Regions from separate parts of the Alteromonas sp. ABH4_452 genome, predicted to be linked through region 1. Evidence: predicted binding sites of a transcription regulator. Region 1 holds the regulator's gene; the other holds the start of a gene.

Evidence for each region. The regulator FliA, encoded in region 1, starts transcription of late flagellar genes. The targets are predictions, from matches to a motif close to CTAAAGNTNNNNNNNNNNNNGCCGATA.
Region 2: pomA (flagellar motor protein PomA) is a predicted target of FliA. The motif match lies at 2,852-2,878, and genes of this name have one in related genera.

Annotation. Positions count from the first base shown of each region.
Region 1 covers NZ_CM149973.1:3,749,065-3,753,495, forward strand. Annotated here, with positions in the region: gene ACYX4N_RS16115 (chemotaxis protein CheA) at 1-558, opposite strand, end outside; gene ACYX4N_RS16120 (protein phosphatase CheZ) at 571-1,326, opposite strand; gene cheY (chemotaxis response regulator CheY) at 1,361-1,744, opposite strand; gene ACYX4N_RS16130 (RNA polymerase sigma factor FliA) at 1,781-2,512, opposite strand; gene ACYX4N_RS16135 (MinD/ParA family protein) at 2,509-3,375, opposite strand; gene flhF (flagellar biosynthesis protein FlhF) at 3,381-4,431, opposite strand, start outside.
Region 2 covers NZ_CM149973.1:1,985,378-1,989,808, reverse strand. Annotated here, with positions in the region: gene ACYX4N_RS08480 (class I SAM-dependent methyltransferase) at 1-983, shown strand, start outside; gene ACYX4N_RS08475 (flagellar motor protein MotB) at 1,111-2,040, opposite strand; gene pomA (flagellar motor protein PomA) at 2,040-2,801, opposite strand; gene xseB (exodeoxyribonuclease VII small subunit) at 3,202-3,444, shown strand; gene ACYX4N_RS08460 (farnesyl diphosphate synthase) at 3,474-4,364, shown strand; gene dxs (1-deoxy-D-xylulose-5-phosphate synthase) at 4,397-4,431, shown strand, end outside.

The DNA of each region.
Region 1 (4,431 bases):
GGTAATTTCTTCTATACCACCGCTACTTTCACTGGTACCTGACGCTGCTGGCACTGGTTCATCTATAGCTAGTTCCGGCTCTTCTGCAACGACCTCGGGCTCAGCCGCGACAACTTCTGGCTCGGCCGCAGGCGCATTTGCATTGTCGAAAATGTTTTCATCTGGAGATTCTGGGCGACTGAGTTTGTGTAACAGGTCGACGAGGTGTGCATCTGCCGGCTCTAGCGGCTCTTGCGCTTTTACTCGTTCAAACATTTCAACGACCACATCAGTGGCTTGCAAAATGATATCCATTAACTCAGGCGTTAGCGTTCGTTGGCCATTGCGCATGACGTCAAAAACGTTTTCAGCACCGTGACAAATTTCAACTAACTCAGTAAGAGAAAGGAAACCCGCTCCCCCTTTTACTGTGTGATAGCCGCGAAAAATTGCGTTAAGCAAGTCCGCGTCTTCAGGATTGTTCTCAAGATCAACGAGCTGTTCTTGTAATTGTTCAAGTATCTCCCCAGCTTCTACTAGAAAGTCCTGTAATATTTCCTCGTCAACATCAAACGACATGCACCCGCTCCCCTAAAAACCTAAGCTAGACAGAAGATCATCTACATCATCTTGACCTGAAACGACGTCATCTCGTTTGTCAGCATCAATGATTGGGCCTTCTGCCTCTACACCATCAATCTTATCGGCCTTAACGCTGGAAGGTTTAGATTGTTCTGCACCGTCCCGTTCGCCAAACATAGTAAGCATGTTTACAAGGCTATCTTCGACTTCTTTAACCAAGTCGATAACGCGACGAATAACCTGTCCAGTCAAGTCTTGATAACCTTGTGCCATCAAAACTTCAGTAAGTAACTGTGTAAGTTTAGCCGACTGATTCGAACCGTCTTCCAACAATTCGTCTAAGTCTGCACATAAAACCTTAAACTCACCCAACTCGATTTGGCGGTTCATCAGCTTTTTCCACTCTGGCATAACCTTTTCGATCCGCTCCGATAGCAGTTCAGCGATGGGCATACTCGCCTCAACGGCATCCATAGTAGTATTAGCAGCTTTTTCGGTTTCTTCAATTACGTAGGTAAGGCGGGACTGGGCATCAGGGATATCGTCTGTAGCTAGATTTTTGATGCGGTCGTCTATTTGAAAGTTGTTTAATGCGTCGTGGAGTTGACGCGTTAACTTGCCTACTTCAGCGAATAGCTCAACGTTTTCTTTCATTGAGACGGCTTCAAGTAGTGCGTTAGCTGAAGCCTTGTCACCTTCTTCGAGAAAAGTGACAAGCTGCTTTGCTTCTTCTAACGATATTGGAACGTTTACATTCGTTGACATCCAGTAAACCTCATTTATCTGGTGAGCGTCTGGATCAACCTAAACGTTCGAATATTTTATCTAATTTTTCTTTAAGCGTTGCCGCGGTGAAAGGTTTAACGACGTAACCATTCACACCCGCTTGGGCGGCGGCAACGATCTGTTCCTTCTTCGCTTCGGCGGTCACCATAAGTACTGGCAAATGCTTAAGTTTGTCATCGGCTCTAATCGCGCGGAGCAAATCTATACCCTGCATACCAGGCATGTTCCAATCAGTAACAACAAAGTCGAAATCGCCTTGTTGTAACATAGGTAATGCAGTGCTTCCGTCATCCGCTTCCTGAATGTTGGCAAAACCCAAGTCTTTAAGCAGGTTTTTGATGATACGTCTCATGGTTGAAAAGTCATCGACCACGAGAATTTTCATGCTTTTGTCCAAAATAGCCTCCACTGAGGGGTTAATTGTTTTTAATTTCTATTCTTCGTCAGCTTGCCACGATTTCATTCGTGATTTGAGTTTTAACATGGCTTGACTATGAATTTGACTGACTCTCGACTCACTTACGTCGAGAACCTCGCCTATTTCTCTTAAGTTTAGTTCTTCATCATAGTAAAGTGAAAGAACAATCGCTTCTCGCTCGGGTAATGTCGTTATTGCATGGGCCAGCGCTTTTTGAAATGCGCCCTGCATTAAATCTTCTAACGGTGCATCACTGCCTCGACTTTGCTCGGTAGTGATCACATCTTCCGACACACCTAAATCTTCAATGCCGACCAACTTCCCGGCATTTACTTCATTGAGCATCTGGTGATAATCCTGCAAGCTCACATTAAGCTTGTCAGCAATATCGGAATCTCGTGCGTCGCGCCCGGTTTCACCTTCAACCTGAGATATCGCCTCTGTTATCGCGCGACCATTTCGGTGAACAGAACGTGGCGTCCAATCACCTTTGCGTATTTCGTCCAGCATGGCACCGCGAATGCGGATACCTGCGAAGGTTTCAAAGCTTGCGCCTTTTGACCCATCAAAGTTTCGAGCAGCCTCTAACAAACCAATCATGCCTGATTGGATAAGGTCATCAACAAGTACACTCGCAGGCAGGCGCGCCATCAAATGGTGCGCAATACGCTTAACCAGGGGCGCATGTCTTTCGACTAACTGCGATTTATCTGTTTGCTGTTGATAAGCGGCTGCCTTGCTGTTCAACGTTGACTTCCTACGGCTTTTTCTGCAACTAATTGTTCAATGAAAAATTCTAAGTGACCTCCAGGCTGCGCTGGAATAGGCCAAGTAAGCGCCCTGTTTGCTAGCTTGGTTATCGCTACGGCTGCAGGAGAGCCTGGAAAAGCATCAACAATAGCTGTTTGCTTACGCACAGCTTTGCGAATATTTTCGTCAAATGGCACCGTCGCCACTAATTCTAGTGCAACATCGAGAAAACGCCCTGTCACTTTGCTTAATTTGCTAAATAATTCCTGACCTTCTCGCACATCGCGAACCATATTGGCCACAACTTTAAAGCGAAAAACACCGTGCTCACGGTTAAGGATTTTTATCAGCGCATACGCATCAGTTAGTGATGTTGGCTCATCGCAAACCACCACCATGATATCTTGGGAGGCTTTAGAAAAGCTTAATACCATATCTGAAATGCCAGCAGCGGTGTCGACTATTAATACGTCTATTTGAGAACGCAGCTCGCTAAACGCTCTTATCAAGCCAGCGTGCTGTGTGGGTGAGAGTTCCGCCATTGACTGCGTACCAGATGTGGCGGGCGCAATCTTAATACCGTGGGGGCCTGTTACTAAAACCTCGTCCAACGTGCACTCGCCAGAGAGTACGTGAGATAGGTTTTTCTCAACTCGCAGGCCTAGCATCACATCTACGTTTGCAAGACCAAGGTCCGCGTCAAGAACCATTACACGCTTGCCCTGCTTCGCCATGGCGATAGCAGTGTTAAGCGTAATGTTTGTTTTACCGACGCCACCTTTACCACCGGTGACGGCGATTACTTTGATTAACCGTGATTGCTTCATTTTTCTTAAGCTACTCGCTTGATCGTCAATCATACTGCTTATGCTGTTTTAATTGCGTTGTTACTACTAGTATGATTCAAACCGTACTTTTTATAAAGCTTTGCAGCAGCGGAAACTAAAGATTTCGCTTCTGCAATCTTAATGTCTTCAGGCACTTTTTGACCATCGGTGACATAACTAACCGGTAGTTGGTATTCAACCGCTGCACTAAGTACCTCTCCTAAAGAGTAGCACTCATCTAACTTTGTGAAAATACAGCCACTTAGTTCAATATCGTCATACGCTTGAATGATTCTCTGCAAAGCCGGATATTGCGTATTGGCTTGCGCTACCAAATATTTTTTAACTTTTGGCATTTGGCCATTGTCGAACTGCTTAATTTGCTTAATTAATCGACTATCACGCTGACTAAAACCTGCTGTATCAATCAATACTAGTCGCTTATGACGAAGTTGGAACAATAAATCTGCTAGTTCTTCACTAGTTTGCGCTTTTCGCACAGTACAGCCAATAATTTTTCCGTATGTCGCTAGTTGCTCATAGGCTGCAATTCTATACGTATCAATAGTTATCATAGCTACCGATTCTGCACCGTATTTTTGCGCGTAGCGGGCGGCCAACTTTGCAACAGTGGTTGTTTTACCTGTACCAGTAGGCCCGACTAATGCAACGGCACCTTGTGAGCTTAGTATATCGTTTCCGGTAACATTTATGCGATTAGCCAATAGGTTAAGAAGATATACCCACGCGTCACGTTCGTTGTAATGAGCCGGTGTATAGCTAATCAGCTGAGTTGCTAGTGCACTACTCAAACCCATATCGGTTAATCGCGTGACCAAGTATTGATGAACAGGTTTTTGACGCTTGTTCTTCGCTTCCATTAGGTCTGCAACTTGATACTGCAATACGTCGCGAAGTGAAGCTAACTCTTCTTTGATTTGAGCTAGTTCAGCAGACTGGGATACAGGAGTTTCACCCATACTTGACGCTTGATGCTCAGGAAAAGTCTGTTGCTCGATAGCATCTTGTGCTGGTGATTGTGTTTCAAGGTCGTCGATAAACGCTTCTGAAAAATCTAAGTGAGATGCA
Region 2 (4,431 bases), 1.8 Mb from region 1:
ATGTAACAGCCGTAGTAAGGATTTTCGCACGGAACTTACCCACCCTTGATGAGTGGGAAAATAAGTTTAAGTGGCTAACCATGCCCATTAATAAAATTCAGCATTTTGCGCGTCGAAACACAAAAGACCAAGCTAAAAAGAACATTGAAGCACATTATGATTTGGGTAATAAGCTTTATACACGCTTTCTTGACCCAACAATGATGTATTCATCAGCTATATACCCTGACCCGAATGCAACGCTAAACGACGCGCAGAACTACAAACTAAAAGCTATTTGTGACAAATTACAACTTTCTGAAGCAGATCACCTTTTAGAAATAGGCACTGGCTGGGGAGGCCTTGCAGTTTATGCTGCGAAACACTACGGCTGCAGTGTCACCACCACGACTATTTCAGAAGAGCAGCACGCATGGGCGAAAGATTGGATTGAACGGGAAGGATTGGAAAGTAAAATTACCTTACTTAAAAAAGATTATCGCTTGCTTGAAGGTAAATACGACAAACTAGTATCCATTGAAATGATTGAAGCGGTTGGCAAACAGTATTTAGGTAACTTCTTTGAAAAATGTGCTTCTCTTTTAAAAGACGACGGTCTTATGTTGCTTCAGTCGATAACCATTGACGATAGACGTTATGATAGCTATTCAAACAGCGTAGACTTCATACAGAAATACATTTTTCCGGGTGGTTTTTTACCATCGCAATACCAGCTAAATGCCCATCTTAAAAAGTACACGAACATGATGATCCGTGACTTACATGACATTGGTGTGGACTATGCAAAAACGCTAAACCATTGGTATGAAGCATTTATCTCGGCTAAAGATGAATTATTGAGTGATGGTTACGACGAGCGCTTTATGCGTATGTGGACCTATTACCTCAAATATTGCGAAGGTGGCTTTCTAGAAAGAACCATTAGCACTGTACAACTTGTTATATCTAAACCTCAGTACAGAGAAGAACTAGCCAGAGTTTGATTGTCGTTGCTGGGTAGGTAATTATCTATGCGGATTGGTATGAGTACCCAGCAAGCAATTTTAAACCAAAAAGCGGTGCCATATGGCACCGCTTTTTAGTGGATATTGTAATTCAAAAGAGTACCGCTTAATCGTCTACCACTGATATGGGTTTGGATATCATTGGTTTACCTTGGTTAATATTAATTTCCACTCGGCGATTCTTAGCTCTATCACTCGCGGTCGTGGCATTTTCAACGATAGGATTAGTATCAGCTTTGCCAACCACAGACATACGGCTTTCATCAAACCCAGGCGCTGTCCGCATAGCTTCGGCCACCGCTACTGCCCGTTGTGATGATAAATCCCAGTTTGAGCGATATAATTCGTTTGCAATATGTTGACCATCGCTATGACCCGAAATCTCAATCTCTCCAGGTACATCCGCTAAAAGCACACCAATTTTTCTTAATACGGGCTGAAATTGTGGCTGCAAGAAAGCAGACCCTGCTGAGAACGAACCATTCTCGCGAATACGAATAGTAAGCTGCTGCCCCAGCGACTCCATCTCAACCGACCCATCTAAAATTTGCTTTTCTAATTGTTGGGCCACTTTTTTCATCAATTCAGCCATTTGAGATTGGTCAGTGCTTTGCTCAGCGGATGAAGATGACTCAGTAGCCGTCTGTTGAGACTGACCGCCCCGTTGTTCGCCACGCTGCTTTTGCCTGCCGCCGGCTGAATCCTCATTTCCCGCTTGAAATTCTAGCATTTGCTGAGTCATTTCGTTGGTTTGCTGCTGAATAGATTCAATTGGCGTGGGATCAGGCTTACCAGGTCGAAACTCCATAGCAATAACACTGGTCCCTTTAGGAATGTCTTTTACTTCAATTTTGTTTTGCACACCGAATGCAAACTTCATTGAGCCCGCTATTTGCTTAAATTTGAGTACGTCCATTTCGGAGAATGAAAGCAAAAGTACAAAGAAGCACATAAGCAGTGACATTAAGTCTGCGAAGGTTCCCATCCAAGCTGGAAGCCCCTCGGGGGGGCATTTTGGGCATTCTTCTTCGGCCATTACTCTTCCTCTGCGCTTCCACGCTTACTTGCAGCAAGGTAGTTTTTCAGTACGCCTTCAATAACTCGAGGGTTTTGACCGTCAGCGATACCGACAATACCGTCAAGAACAAGGCTTTGATTGAGCTTTTCTTCCCCTGCTCGCACTGAAAGTTTGAATGCTATTGGCAAACAGATGACGTTAGCGAAAAAAGCGCCATAAAGGGTGGTAAGTAGTGCTACCGCCATTGCAGGGCCAATAGCTTTTGGGTCATCCATGTTTGATAGCATGGCAACCAAACCAATCAAGGTACCGATCATACCCATGGCGGGTGCAATATCGCCCATACCTTTAAAAAACGAGGCGCCAAAATCATGTCGTTCTGACGTCATAGAAATATCTTTAGCAAGTGTCTCTCTGACCACTTCAATATCGTGGCCATCAACTAGCATATCCACGCCTTTCTGCATAAATTCGTTCGAGATTTCCGCTTCCTCTAAAGCCAAAAAGCCGCCTTTTCGCGCGGCATCCGCCATCTCTACAATTTTCTCAATGAGCTCTTCTGGCGATTCAATTTTAAACATGAAGGCTTTGCCAGCAATCTTACCTGCACCGAAGAACTGACCTAAAGTAAATTGTGACAAGACAACAAATAAAGTCCCACCAAACACGATCAATATTGATTGGACGTCGATGAACATGCCTAAGCTGCCGCCTAGAATCATAGCCATAACTATGAAACCAATGGCGCCCAACATACCTATGACGGTTGCTAAATCCACTCACTCTTCCCCATTTATGCGCAGTCAGTGCTGTTAATGTACAAATATTCTATCGGCAAAGGATAAAAATACTAAAACGACATTATTGAAAAATATCATATTTATTTGTTTTTTATTAAGTGTGACTTTAAAAAAACCTGTTCAAAGGTTTGCTATACATCGTCCTTGCTTACAGCGTTCGCCTACCTATCAGAACACGCATGCACCCTTCTATTTAAAGTAATGTAGCCACTTATTTCGAATATAGCACAATATCTTCCTATTCAACGTGGTCAGCTGCATGAAAAAAAAGCTATATTACTGTGATATAGGCGATATACGGACAAACCATTTGACCCTTGTGCGGCCCTCAGTTAATGTGCGCGGTACACGTATTTTGGCCAATGTATTGAGTGTTTTTATGACGACAGAAAAAGCATCAGCGTCTTTTGAAGAAACTTTATCAGAACTAGAAGCTATCGTTAACGAAATGGAAAACGGTGATCTGCCTCTTAATAAAGCACTGGAAAAATTTGAACGAGGCATAGCGTTATCTCGTCAAGGCCAGCAATCACTTGAAAACGCCGAGCAAAAAGTAAAAATATTGCTTAGTGAACAAGGCGAAGAAACGCTTCAGACTCTTCCTGAAAGTGAACAGCCGTAAAACGTTCATTTTTAACTTACAGGCGACCTATGAATTTTTCTGCTTTGCATCAGCAAGTGAAACAGCAAACTGATGCATCCCTTCTTACCTTAATTGATGATTTACCCGATTACGCACCGCGCCTTAAAGATGCAATGCGTCACGCATTGCTTGCAGGTGGCAAGCGCATGCGCCCACTACTAGTGCAGGTTGTAGGAAACACGTTAGACGTGCCCAAAAAAGATCAGATGGCTATAAGCATGGCTATTGAGTGCGTGCACGCCTACTCGTTAGTTCATGATGATTTACCAGCCATGGACGATGATGATTTACGTCGCGGAATGCCAACGTGTCATATTGCCTTTGATGAAGCTACGGCTATTTTAGCTGGCGACGCGCTGCAAGCCCTCGCATTCACGGTTTTAGCCGATGCGCCACTAAGTGCGTACGCCGAAACGAAGCGTGGTCAGTTATTGTCTGTACTCGCAAAAAGTGCTGGCTACGTAGGCATGTGTGGTGGCCAGGCTATTGACCTTGCCAGTACAGGTAAAGCCATCTCGATAGAAGAACTGAAACAGCTTCACAAACTAAAAACTGGGGCTTTGCTGAAGGCCTGTGTTGAAATGGTCGCTATTGTCAGTGAAGGCTTATTGCCACAAACTAAAACTGACTTAATGGCTTATGCCGCCGATATCGGGCTAGCTTTTCAAGTTCAAGACGACATTTTAGACGTTGAAGGCAGCAGCGAGAAATTAGGTAAACCGGCAGGGTCAGACGAAGCATTGGGTAAAAACACGTTTCCCGCCAAGCTCGGAATGGCTGGCGCTAAACAAGAATTAGAAATGCTTCACAATAATGCACTTCAAGCATTGACGCGTTTACCCTACAATATCGACAGTTTAATTGCGTTTAGCGAGCTTTTGGTGAAACGTGACCATTAGCCACGCGCCATGTTGAAAAAGATAATAAGTACATGAGTTTAGATCTCCAACATTACCCAACGCTTGC